DNA from 2 places in the Halomonas sp. 141 genome. Region 2 is predicted to be linked to the other one. Evidence: predicted binding sites of a transcription regulator. Region 2 holds the regulator's gene; the other holds the start of a gene.
The links. The regulator LexA, encoded in region 2, represses DNA repair genes until DNA is damaged. The targets are predictions, from matches to a motif close to TACTGTNTANNTANACAGTA.

Region 1: a site for LexA is predicted at 2,491-2,510, ahead of CWI66_RS13895 (LexA family protein). Genes of this name have one in related genera too.

Annotation. Positions count from the first base shown of each region.
Region 1 covers NZ_PINZ01000038.1:12,987-18,503, reverse strand. Annotated here, with positions in the region: gene CWI66_RS13910 (Smr/MutS family protein) at 1-258, shown strand, start outside; gene CWI66_RS13905 (patatin-like phospholipase family protein) at 260-1,276, opposite strand; gene CWI66_RS13900 (alpha/beta fold hydrolase) at 1,307-2,191, opposite strand; gene CWI66_RS13895 (LexA family protein) at 2,533-2,976, shown strand; gene CWI66_RS13890 (Y-family DNA polymerase) at 2,973-4,358, shown strand; gene CWI66_RS13885 (sodium-dependent transporter) at 4,281-5,517, opposite strand, start outside.
Region 2 covers NZ_PINZ01000009.1:38,162-43,678, forward strand. Annotated here, with positions in the region: gene CWI66_RS06300 (TetR/AcrR family transcriptional regulator) at 1-381, opposite strand, end outside; gene lexA (transcriptional repressor LexA) at 606-1,283, shown strand; gene CWI66_RS06310 (energy-coupling factor ABC transporter permease) at 1,296-1,967, opposite strand; gene purU (formyltetrahydrofolate deformylase) at 1,991-2,845, opposite strand; gene CWI66_RS06320 (ribonuclease J) at 3,121-4,719, shown strand; gene moaE (molybdopterin synthase catalytic subunit MoaE) at 4,752-5,231, opposite strand; gene moaC (cyclic pyranopterin monophosphate synthase MoaC) at 5,235-5,517, opposite strand, start outside.

The DNA of each region.
Region 1 (5,517 bases), on a different contig from region 2:
GACCTGCATGGCTACACGCTGGAAGAGGCCCGCCTGGAGCTGGAGAGCTTTCTGGGCGATGCCGCAGCCCAGGGGCTGCGCTGCGTGCTAGTGGTGCACGGCAAGGCGTGGGGCAGCAGTGCGGATTTCCCTGTCTTGAAGAGCCACACCAACGCCTGGTTGCGAGAGTGGCCTGGCGTGCTGGCGTTTTGCTCCGCCACCGACGTGGATGGCGGCACAGGGGCGGTCTATATTCTGCTGCGCAAACGCGGCCAGTAGCTCACTCGGTAGCGTCCGAGGCAATACAGGGCATGCGCCGCTCCAGCGCCTGATCTGCCAGATGGCGCCCCAGGCGAATCAACTCGTTGGCGCGGTGGAACTCATAGGTACTGCAAACGGTTTTGGGCACTTCGATCAGCACATCCGGCGGATACCCGGCCACCTTGTACTTGGCCAGCGCCGCCTGGGTGATATCGAACGACTCCAGAATCATGTCCAGCTTGCCCCACTCCCGCTTGCCGCGCAGGTCGACGGTTTCATCGTCATCGCTCTCTTCTTCACCGCCGCCCAGGCCGCCCCACAGTCGGCGCGTGGTGGCGCGCACTTCGCTCATCCAACCGCCAATGTTGGCCTCTCGCTCGCGCTCCGAGGGGGTCTGCGGCGGGGCAGGCTCGTCACGGGGCAGCAGCTCTTCCAGGGTCACCGGCTGCGGGCTATGGGCCGTCACGTTCACCGCCACCACAAAATCCGCTTCATGGGCGGCCAGAATGGGCATCATCGGCAGCGGGTTGAGCAGCCCGCCATCCACCAGCACCTGCTCGCCCAGGTTCACCGGAGTAATCACGCCAGGCACCGCAATGGAGGCGCGTATGGCGCGTAGCAGCGGGCCATTTTGAAACCACACTTCGCGCTGGCGTACCAGATCGGTGGCCACCGTGGTCACGGGGATCGGCAGATCCTCGATCAGTGCGTCACCCACCAGCTCTTCCAGCTTGCTCATGACCTTGTTGGCCCGCATGGCCCCCATGGGGCTCCAGGTCACATCGACCAGCTTCAGCACGTCCAGATAGTCGAGATGGCACACCCAATCCCGGTACTGGGGCAGCTTGCCCGCTGCGTAGATACCGCCAATCAGCGCGCCCATGGAACAGCCCGCTATCGAGATGATCTCGAAGCCCCGCGCTTCCAGCGCCTCGATCACGCCGATATGCGCGTAGCCTCTGGCCCCGCCGCTGCCCAGCACCAGAGCCACCTTGTTTCCCTCACCCAGCGCCCTCCCTGCCAACAGACTCACCACGGCACACCCTCCTTCTTATTTTTCACCGCTCTACTCTTCACCACTGGGACTACAGCAAATCACCTCGGCGACCTGGGCTACGGCCTGCGGCTCCAGATGAAGATGGTGCCCCCCCGCCAGCACATGGCGAGTGAGGCGGGGAACCGCCTGCCGAGCGGCCACCACCCACTGGCGCTCACCGAGAATACCGCGCTCTCCTTCTATCAATAGCACGGGGGCTTGAATCTCTGCCAGTATGGCCAGCACCTGCTGCGGCGTCAGGCGGACCAGGGAAGGCTTCAGCAGGCGGCTGTCGGTGCGCATGGCGACCTTGCCATCCGCCGTGGCCTGGGTGTTACGCTCGACCAGCGGCCTGGCCGTGATGGCATCCAGCGGCGTCACGCCGCCTGCCACCCGGGCGGCAATGGCCTGTTCGATATCCGCATACCGGGGCGTGCGCGAAGCGACGCGGCGGTGGGCGGTGAGGCCCTTGCGCAGCTGGCTGGCCGTCTCCTCTGCGGGCGTATTCAGTGCCCCCAGGCCATCCAGCAGCACCAACCGTGCGACACGCTCGGGCAGCGCCGCTGCCAGCAGGCAGGAGACTGCAGCCCCCATCGAGTGCGCCAGCAACGTGGCCTGCTCGATCTCCAGCGCCTCCATGGCATCCAGCACATCGTGAAGGTAGTCCCACAGCGCATAGTCGCTGCCGAAGGGCGCATGGGCCGAGTGGCCGTGCCCGCGAAAATCGAGGGCAACGATACGAATGTTGAGTCGCTTTACCAACAAGGGGGCCAGCCGCGAGAAGCTCGCCGCGTTATCCAGCCAGCCGTGCAGGGCGACCCACACCGGGGCATCGTGGCGCCCCCAGCTCAGGGCCGCCAGGCGCCCATTGGCCAACGACAGCGGCGTACTGCCGCTAAACTCGGAACCTTTCATCAGCCCTCTCTCTTCACAAAAAACCCTGCGCCGGATGACGCTTCGAGCACCAAACGTTACCATGCCTGGCACAGCCTATGCGCTGATTTCGAGCGGCCCATGGTGGGCCACCCTTGCCTATCTGCTGGAGACAACCCGATGAAACCTCGTCGCGACACCCGCGCTCGCAATCTCGTGTTCTGGATCACGGTCATCAGTGCGCTGGTGGTTGGCCTCTGGCTAGCCCGTTAGCCCCCGTACTCATACCTTCATCCCGGCACCTTGCATTTTTTTCCGCATGAATGAATACTGGCTATAAATACTGTATATAAACACACTATTCATTCGTGAGGAGCCCGACGATGCCGTCTCAACCCACTGCCGTTGCGACCGCCTTGCCGTCAACGCCCTTGCCTCTACCGTTTGCCTCGCTGAGTGGGCGCGCGGGTTTTAGCGGCTTTCCTTCCCCCGCGCAGGATTACGAGCCGCGCACGCTGGACCTCAACACGCGGCTGATCAAGCACCCGACACAGACGTTCTACCTGACCGCCCGCGGCGACAGCATGGAGGGGTGGGGCATCTTCGACGGCGACCTGCTGGTGGTAGACCGCAGCGTGCCGCCTCGGCTGGGCCACATCGTGGTCGCCCTGTTCGACCAGGAGCTGTTGATCAAGCGCTACGCGCTGTATCGCGGTACGCCGCATTTGTGCTCGTCTCATCCGCACTACCCTCCGCTGCCGCTGGAAGAGGCCGAGTGCCAGCTATGGGGGGTAGTGCGCGCCGTCATTCATGAGTATTTGCCATGATCGGTCTGGTGGATGCCAACAACTTTTACGTTTCCTGCGAGCGGGTATTCCAGCCCACGCTGGAAGGCAAGGCCGTGGGCGTCATGTCCAACAACGATGGCTGCGTGATTGCGCGCTCTGCCGAGCTGAAAGCCATGGGCATTGCCATGGGGACGCCAGCGTTCCAGCTGGAAGGGCTGCGGCGTCGGGGCCAGATCCATTTGTGCTCTTCCAACTACGAGCTGTACGGCGACATGTCGGCGCGGTTGGCACAGCTGCTGCGTGAAGCCTGCCCAGAGGTCGCCCCCTACTCCATTGATGAGATGTTCATTTACCTGGATGGCTTCGATGACGCCCAGTGCCAGGCCATGGGCGTGGCGCTACGCCGCCGTGTTCGCCGTTACCTGGGGTTGCCCGTCTGCGTTGGGCTGGCGGCCACGCATACGCTGGCCAAGCTGGCCAATCACGTGGCCAAGCAGCAGCCCCACTATCAAGGGGTATGTCTGCTGGCTGCCCACACTGCCACCACCCAGGCACTGCTCAAACAGCTTCCGGTGAGCGAGGTATGGGGAGTCGGCCGACGGCTTGCCGAGCAGCTCGCCGTGAGCGGTATTCGTACCGCCTGGCAGCTGCGTGATAGCGACCCTAGGCAGTTGCGCAAGCGCTTTTCGGTAGTGTTGGCGCGCACCGCCCTCGAGCTGCGCGGCACGCCCTGCCTGGAGATGAACGCCGTCGAACAGCCCCGCCAACGCATCATGACCTCGCGCTCGTTTGGTAAAACCACCGGCGTAAAAGAGGAGCTTCACGCGGCGCTGCGCCGCCACGCCCAGCGCAGTGCCGAAAAATTGCGCCAGCAAGGCAGCCTTGCCCGCGCCGTCCTACTGTTTTTAAACACCAACCGCCACCGCAAGGACCAGCCCCAGCTGTCGCCTAGCGCGATGATTCCGCTTGAAGCGCCCACCGACGATACTCGCGTCATTCTGGAAGCCGTTCGCGAAGGGCTCGACCAGATGTATCGCCCTGGCTTTCAGTTTATGAAGGCAGGCGTAATGCTGCTGGACTTGGTGGATGCACAGCAGTATCAGCTCTCTCTGCTACAGCCAACCACCAAGGCGCACCCTCACTTGATGAAGGCGGTAGACGAGATTAATCAGAAGATGGGGCAAGGCACGCTGCGCTTTGGGATGACTGACGCCGACGCGCCTTGGCAGCTGCGCTGTGAGCACCGCTCAAGACGCTACACCACCTGTTGGGATGAGTTAATGGAGGCAGGCACTCACCCTGGCGCGATTGCCGCCGCCAGGGTGAAGCGTGAACAGCAGCGCTTAGCGGGCGGAAAGCGCTTGGCGAAGGCGCGGGCTAATGGCTTCGCCCACCACTGCCACCAGGACCAGCAGCGCTAGCAGCACCGGCCAGTGGGCAGCAAAAGAAACTTGGTACAGGCCAAGGGCATCGACAAAAATCACCAAAATACCCAGCGGACTCACGTAGCGCACCATGGCTAGCCACAGCGTATAGGGCAGCGGCGCCAGCCCCAGCTCGTCGCGGAACGTCTCGCTCTTGAGCACGAACCCGGCCAGCAGCACCATGCCCAACCCGCCCAGCGGCATCATCCAACGGGACGTCAGGTAGTCCAGCCAGTCGAAGAAGTGCCTGCCCGCCAGCGTCCAGTCAGCGCCCAGATTGAACGACAGCATCGCCAGCGTGCTGATCAGCCATAGCACGATCCCGGTGGACCAGGCGGCCACCGGACGCGTGACGCCCTTGTTGTCGCACAGCCAGGAGACGGTGGCTTCGACCATCGAGATGGACGAGGTCAGTGCCGCCATGGAGAGCATCAAAAAGAACAGAATACCGAACAGGGTGCCCAAGGGCATGGCCTGAAAAGCCAGCGGCAGGCTCATGAAAATCAGCCCCGGCCCTTCGCCAGGATTCATGCCGTTGGCAAAGATCACCGGGAAGATCGCCAGCCCGGCCATCAGCGCCACCACGGTATCGGCCAGCGCCACGCTGACCGTGGTACGCCCGATGGAGGCCCCTTTGGGGAGATAGCTGCCGTAGGTGAGAATGGCCCCCGAGGCCAGCGACAGCGTAAAGAAGGCGTGCCCCAGCGCCGCCAGCATACCGGCACTGGACAGGCTGCCCGCATTGAACGAGAACAGGAAGCGGACGGCGTCGCCAAAGCCACCGGAAAACACGCCAAACACGATCAGCAGCACCAGCATCAGCACCAGGCCCGGCATCATCCAGCTGACGCTCTTCTCGATCCCCTCCTGTACGCCCTTGCCCACGATCAGCATGGTCAACAGCGTCACCAGCGTGCTCCAGCCACCCAGCACCCACGGATTGGCGTTGTTGGCCGCAAAGATCGCCGCCATGTCATCGACGCTGCTGCCCGCCAGGCCACCGGAGAGCATCTTCCACAAGTAGGAGAAGGACCACCCAGCCACCACCACATAGAACGACAGAACCATGAACCCGCACAGCATGGCCATCCAGCCGATCAGCGACCAGCCGGAGGAGCGCCCCGATTCGCTGACCACCCGGCGAATGGCATCGATG
Region 2 (5,517 bases):
GCGCCGCAAGTGCCCTTGCGCCTGGCTGTAGGCCAGCCCCAGCAGCCGCATGAACACTTTCAGGCTGTGGCGCTCGGCAGGCACGGTCAGTACCGTGGTGGCCATGGTTTCCAGCAGCACTTCCAGCGGAATGGGCTGGCCTTCATAGCGCGCTTCCAGCTCATCCAGGGCGGTGTGGAAGCGCTCGGAGAACGGGTCCAGGTAGCGGGCAAACACCGCCTGTATCAGCGCTTTCTTCGACCCGAAGTGATAATTAACGGCGGCAAGGTTGACCCGCGCCTTGCTGGTGATATTGCGCAGTGACGTCTCGGCAAAACCCCGCTCTGCAAAGAGCACTTCTGCCGTATCCAAAATACGTGTGACCGTATCCGACTGGGCCATAGCGCCCTCCCAAAACAGGTGTTTAAAACATGGCGGTTGCGTTGGCGAATAGTATGCCATTCTCCCTGATGGCTCAAACGATAATCCCCTGTGTACCGCAGGTTGCGCTACCTGAGACGTATTGCAACTCATCATGTACTGGACAGAGCAACATACTGTATACTTAAACACATATTGATTTTACGGACATGTAGCGACTGTCTTTTCACTGTTAGGAGTCTGATATGTCACGCCCACTCACTGCACGCCAGCAGCATGTATATGATTTTATCGTGAAGACCATGGGCGAGCTTGGCTACCCCCCTACCCGCGCCGAAATCGCCAAGGCGTTGGGCTTTCGCTCACCCAACGCCGCCGAAGAGCATCTGCGCGCCCTGGAGCGCAAAGGCGCCATCCGCATCATCCGCAATACGTCCCGGGGCATACGCCTGCCCAACCAGGAGCCGCTCGACAACACGCCCCCGGCAGCCGAGCCCACCAGCGCCGCCAACGATGCCACGCCCAATGGGCTGCCGGTGATTGGTGAAGTTGCTGCGGGCAGCCCCATTCTGGCAGCGGAGCATATCGACCGTTACTGCCCGCTGCCGGCAGAGTACTTCACCCCCAAGGCCGACTACCTGCTGCGGGTACGCGGCCTGTCGATGAAAGACGTGGGTATCCTGGAAGGCGACTTGCTGGCCGTGCATCGTACCGACCGCGTGCGTGACGGTCAGATCGTCGTCGCGCGCCTGGAAGACGAGGTCACGGTCAAGCGTTTTAAACGCCAGGGGCATCACGTCACGCTGCTCGCCGAGAACGAAGACTTCGCCCCCATCGAAATCGACCTGAGAACTCAACAGCTGGATATCGAAGGCGTCGGGGTAGGCGTCATCCGAGGCGGCAACGGCCAGGCACTGGGCTAGACCGCCACCCACCTACTGCATATCGATATAGCGATGGTCGTTGAACGTGGCGACCCAGTGCGGGTGGTAGACCAGCAAGATACTCAGCAGCATGCCGGTGATGAAGGCTTCCGAGGGCATCAGCAAGGGTAGAAAGCGGGCATACTCCTGAGCCAGATAGATCGCTTCAGGGTCGGTGCCCGCCACCAGAATCAGCCCGACGGCCGCCAGCCCACCCCCTAGCGTCGCCAGCGCAGCACCGAAAAAACCGCAGGCAAACAGAAACACCATCAGGTTGTCCGGCAAGCGGCGATCCACGATACGCCATACCACCCCCGTGATCACGGCAGGCACCAGCCCCGTCACCAGCACGTTGGCCCCCAACAGTTCCCAGGCATTGCGCCCGATCAGCACCATCGCCACGTTGAGCAGCAGGTTGCTGATCAAGGCCAGGGGCACCTTGAACACCAGCGTCATCAACACCGTAAACACCAGATGCAGAGTCAACCAATCGACCGCCTGAGCCCGCAGCTGCCACATCAGCATCACGGCCAGCGTCGCGGCCATCCAGCGATGCTGCAAACCGGTATCTTCCAGCAGCGGCTGCCAGGGGCGCTGCCACAGCACCCACCCCAGAGCACATGCCGACACCAGCCAGGTAGCCAGCAGTGCCCAAGTGGCCAGCACGCTTTGTGCAAAGGACATGGCGCCCCTCCCCGGTGGGCGAGTTAGCTGAACACGACGGTCTTGTTACCGTGAATCAATACGCGGTCTTCCAGATGCCAGCGCAGGCCGCGGGCCAGCACGGCTTTTTCCACGTCACGGCCAAAGCGCACCAAATCGGTGGGTGTATGGCAGTGGCTGACCCGGTGAATATCCTGCTCGATGATGGGGCCAGCATCCAGCTCTTCGGTCACGTAGTGGCAAGTGGCACCGATCAGCTTGACACCCCGCTCATAGGCCTGGTGATAGGGCTTTGCCCCCGCAAAGGAAGGCAGGAAACTGTGATGAATATTGATGACGCGTCCGGCATAACGCTCGCACAGTGAAGGCGGCAGAATCTGCATGTACCGCGCCAGCACGACACAGTCAGCCCGGGCAGCATCGATCTGTGCCTGCACCTGCTCGAAAGCCGCCTGCTTGTTGGCCGGGTCCACCGGTACATGATGATAGGGAATGCCATACCACTCGGTGAGCGAGCGCATGTCGTCATGATTGGAGATGACGCCCACGATATCGCAATCCAGCTCGCCAGCCTGCCAGCGATACAGCAGGTCCACCAGGCAGTGGGATTCCCGGGAAACCATCAACACCACGCGGCGGCGCTTCTGGGTGTCTACCAGCGACCACTGCATGTCGAATTCGTCGGCGACGGGCTCGAATGCGGTGCGCAGCGCCTCGGCCGACATGCCCAGTGAATCGGCGAGAATTTCATAACGCATGAAAAAGCGCCCTGTTTCCAGATCGGAGTGCTGGCTGGCCTCGGTGATCGAGCCGCCCTGTTGGGCAATGAAGCTGGAAACACGCGCCACAATACCCACCTGATCCGGGCACGACACAACTAAACGGTAATAATGAGACATCAATGAACACTCTTGCGTATGTAACGGCACGTTCGCTGGGTAGGCGCCTGCTCGCGGGCAAGCCTCACCAGGCGCATTAGTGTAACGCAAGCGCCACGGCTAAGCACCGTGGTGCAGTGCCACGATGATTGTTACGTGCCCCTCCCTTCCCGTATAGTTAAGGGACTATATTTCCAGGCTTTTCATGACTGATGCATCCACCACGCGTTCAACTTCGTCCCCGTCGCCGCCCGCCCCTGCACCTGCTTCCGCTAGGTGGATGCGGTGAAATTGGAATGAATCTTACGCTGTATGGATACGACGATAAGTGGATCGCCGTCGATTGCGGCATGATGATCCGTCAGGATCTGCCCAACTCGCCGCTGCAGGTACCCAACACCGACACCCTACAAACCCTCGGTATCACGCCTGCCGCACTGTTCATCACCCATGGTCATGAAGACCACATCGGCGCCGTGGCCTGGCTATGGCCGCGTTGGGGCTGCCCTATTTTTGCCACCCCGTTGGCCGCAGGCCTGCTGCGACATAAATTTGCCGAACACCAGCTGAGCAGCGCTGCCATCGAAATCATCGAACCCGGCGATGCGGTGGAGCGCGGTCCCTTCACCCTGCGCTACCTGAGTGTCACTCACTCCATTCCTGAAAGCTGCGCCATCATGATGCAGGCGGGCGACTATCGAGTACTGCATACGGGAGACTGGAAACTGGACCCGGAGCCGCTCATCGGCGCCCCGGTGAATGCCGCTCATTTTCGTGCGCTGGCCCCTTTGGACCTGGTGGTGGGCGACTCCACCAACGCCCCCATGCCTGGCCAGTCAGCCAGCGAAGGCGACGTCGCCAAAGCACTGGCCACGACCCTCGAGCAGTGCAAGGGCCGCGTGGTGGTATCGTGCTTTGCCAGCAACCTGGCGCGGGTACTGGCCATCGGGCGCGCCGCTCATGCTTGTGGGCGGCGGGTCAGCTTGATGGGCCGCTCCATGGAGCGCATGGTGAGCGTGGCCAGAGGGCTGGGCTATCTGGACGACTTCCCGCCGCTGGTCCCGTCCCACGACCTTGGATACCTGCCTCCCGAAGAAGTGGTGATCATCGCCACCGGCAGCCAGGGCGAGCCACGCGCTGCCCTTCAACGGCTGGCGCAGCGTCGTCACCCCTTTGTCGACCTGGAGCCAGGCGATAGCGTGATTTTTTCTGCCAAGGCCATCCCGGGCAATGAGCGCCCCATCGAACAGCTTAAAAAACGTTTGTTACAGCTGGGTGTCGCGCTATTCGATGAAAACAATCACCCCGAGCTCCATGCCACGGGACACCCAGCCCGGGAGGAGCTGAAAAAGCTCTATCAATGGGTGCGCCCCAAGGCCCTGCTACCCGTGCATGGTGAAGCGCGTCATCAGCAGGCTCATCAGGCACTCGCCGAGCAGCTAGGTATCAGTGCCCCCCTTACGCCCGTCAATGGGGACCTGATCCTGCTGGACAATCAGGGCCTGCGCCTGGAAACGCGCCATCCACAGCCGCCCTGCATCGTCGATCAAAACAGCGTAAGGCCCCACCCTGGCCTCGAACATCAGTCGTCTGGTCCACGGCGCGGCAGCCTGTTTCTGGCGCTACCGGTGACCGCCACCGAGACCGGCTGGTGGCGCATCGGGCGGATGATGCTGGATACCACGGGGGCCAGCCCACTGGACGAAGAGAGCTTCAGCGACTGGCTGGACGAGCAGCTGGAAGAGATCGAAGCGGAAACGCTGGCAGACTTGCGCCACGCCCTGCAGCCGCGCCTGATGCACTGGCTGGCCAACCACTTGCAACACATGCCGGAGGTGCATCTCCAGATCATGGCCGCCGACATGCCCACCGAAGAGGAACTGGACCGACAGTAGTCCCTTTCCAGGTCAGCAGGCTGAAGAGCAGCTCACGACCAGCGCTCGGCATCCTGGTGATCGGTCTTGCGCTCCTTGACCCAATAAGTCCCTTGGCGCGCGCGCTCCTTTTTCCAGAACGGCGCCTGGGTCTTGAGATAGTCCATGATGAAGTCACAGGCCAGGAAGGCATCCCGGCGATGCGCACTGGCGACCAGCACGCGAACGATAGGGTCACCTGGCGCCAAATCTCCCACCCGATGAATGATGCGCACCGCCTGGAGCGACCAGCGTTGCCAGGCCTGCTCGGCGATCTCCATCAGGCTGCGCTCGGTCATTCCGGGGTAATGCTCCAGCGTCAAGCCCAGTACATCGGGCGACTCGTTGAAGTCGCGCACCAGCCCGGTAAAGCTGACCACCGCGCCGATATCCGTGCGACCCCGCAGCGCCTGCTCGTAGCCATGCGCCATGGAGAAGCTGTCCTCGGTGACCTCGACCACGAGCGCTTTATGCGGATGCTCAAGCAGCGCCATGGCTTAGCCTCCCGTGACCGGTGGGAAGAACGCCACTTCGTCATCGTCGGTAATGCGCGAACTGTCGCTGGCCATGACCTGGTTGATGGCACATAACGTACGCTGATCGGACAACAGCGCATAGCGCGCATCCTGAGCGCTGAGCGCCGCCTTCAGGCCCGCGACGTTGCGGCTCGGCAAACGATCCAGATCCACCGACACATCGCTTTCCCCGACCCGCTCGCGCAGCTCGGCCAGAAACTTGACCCGCACGCAGGGAGATGAGCAACGCTCCCCAAGGCTTACT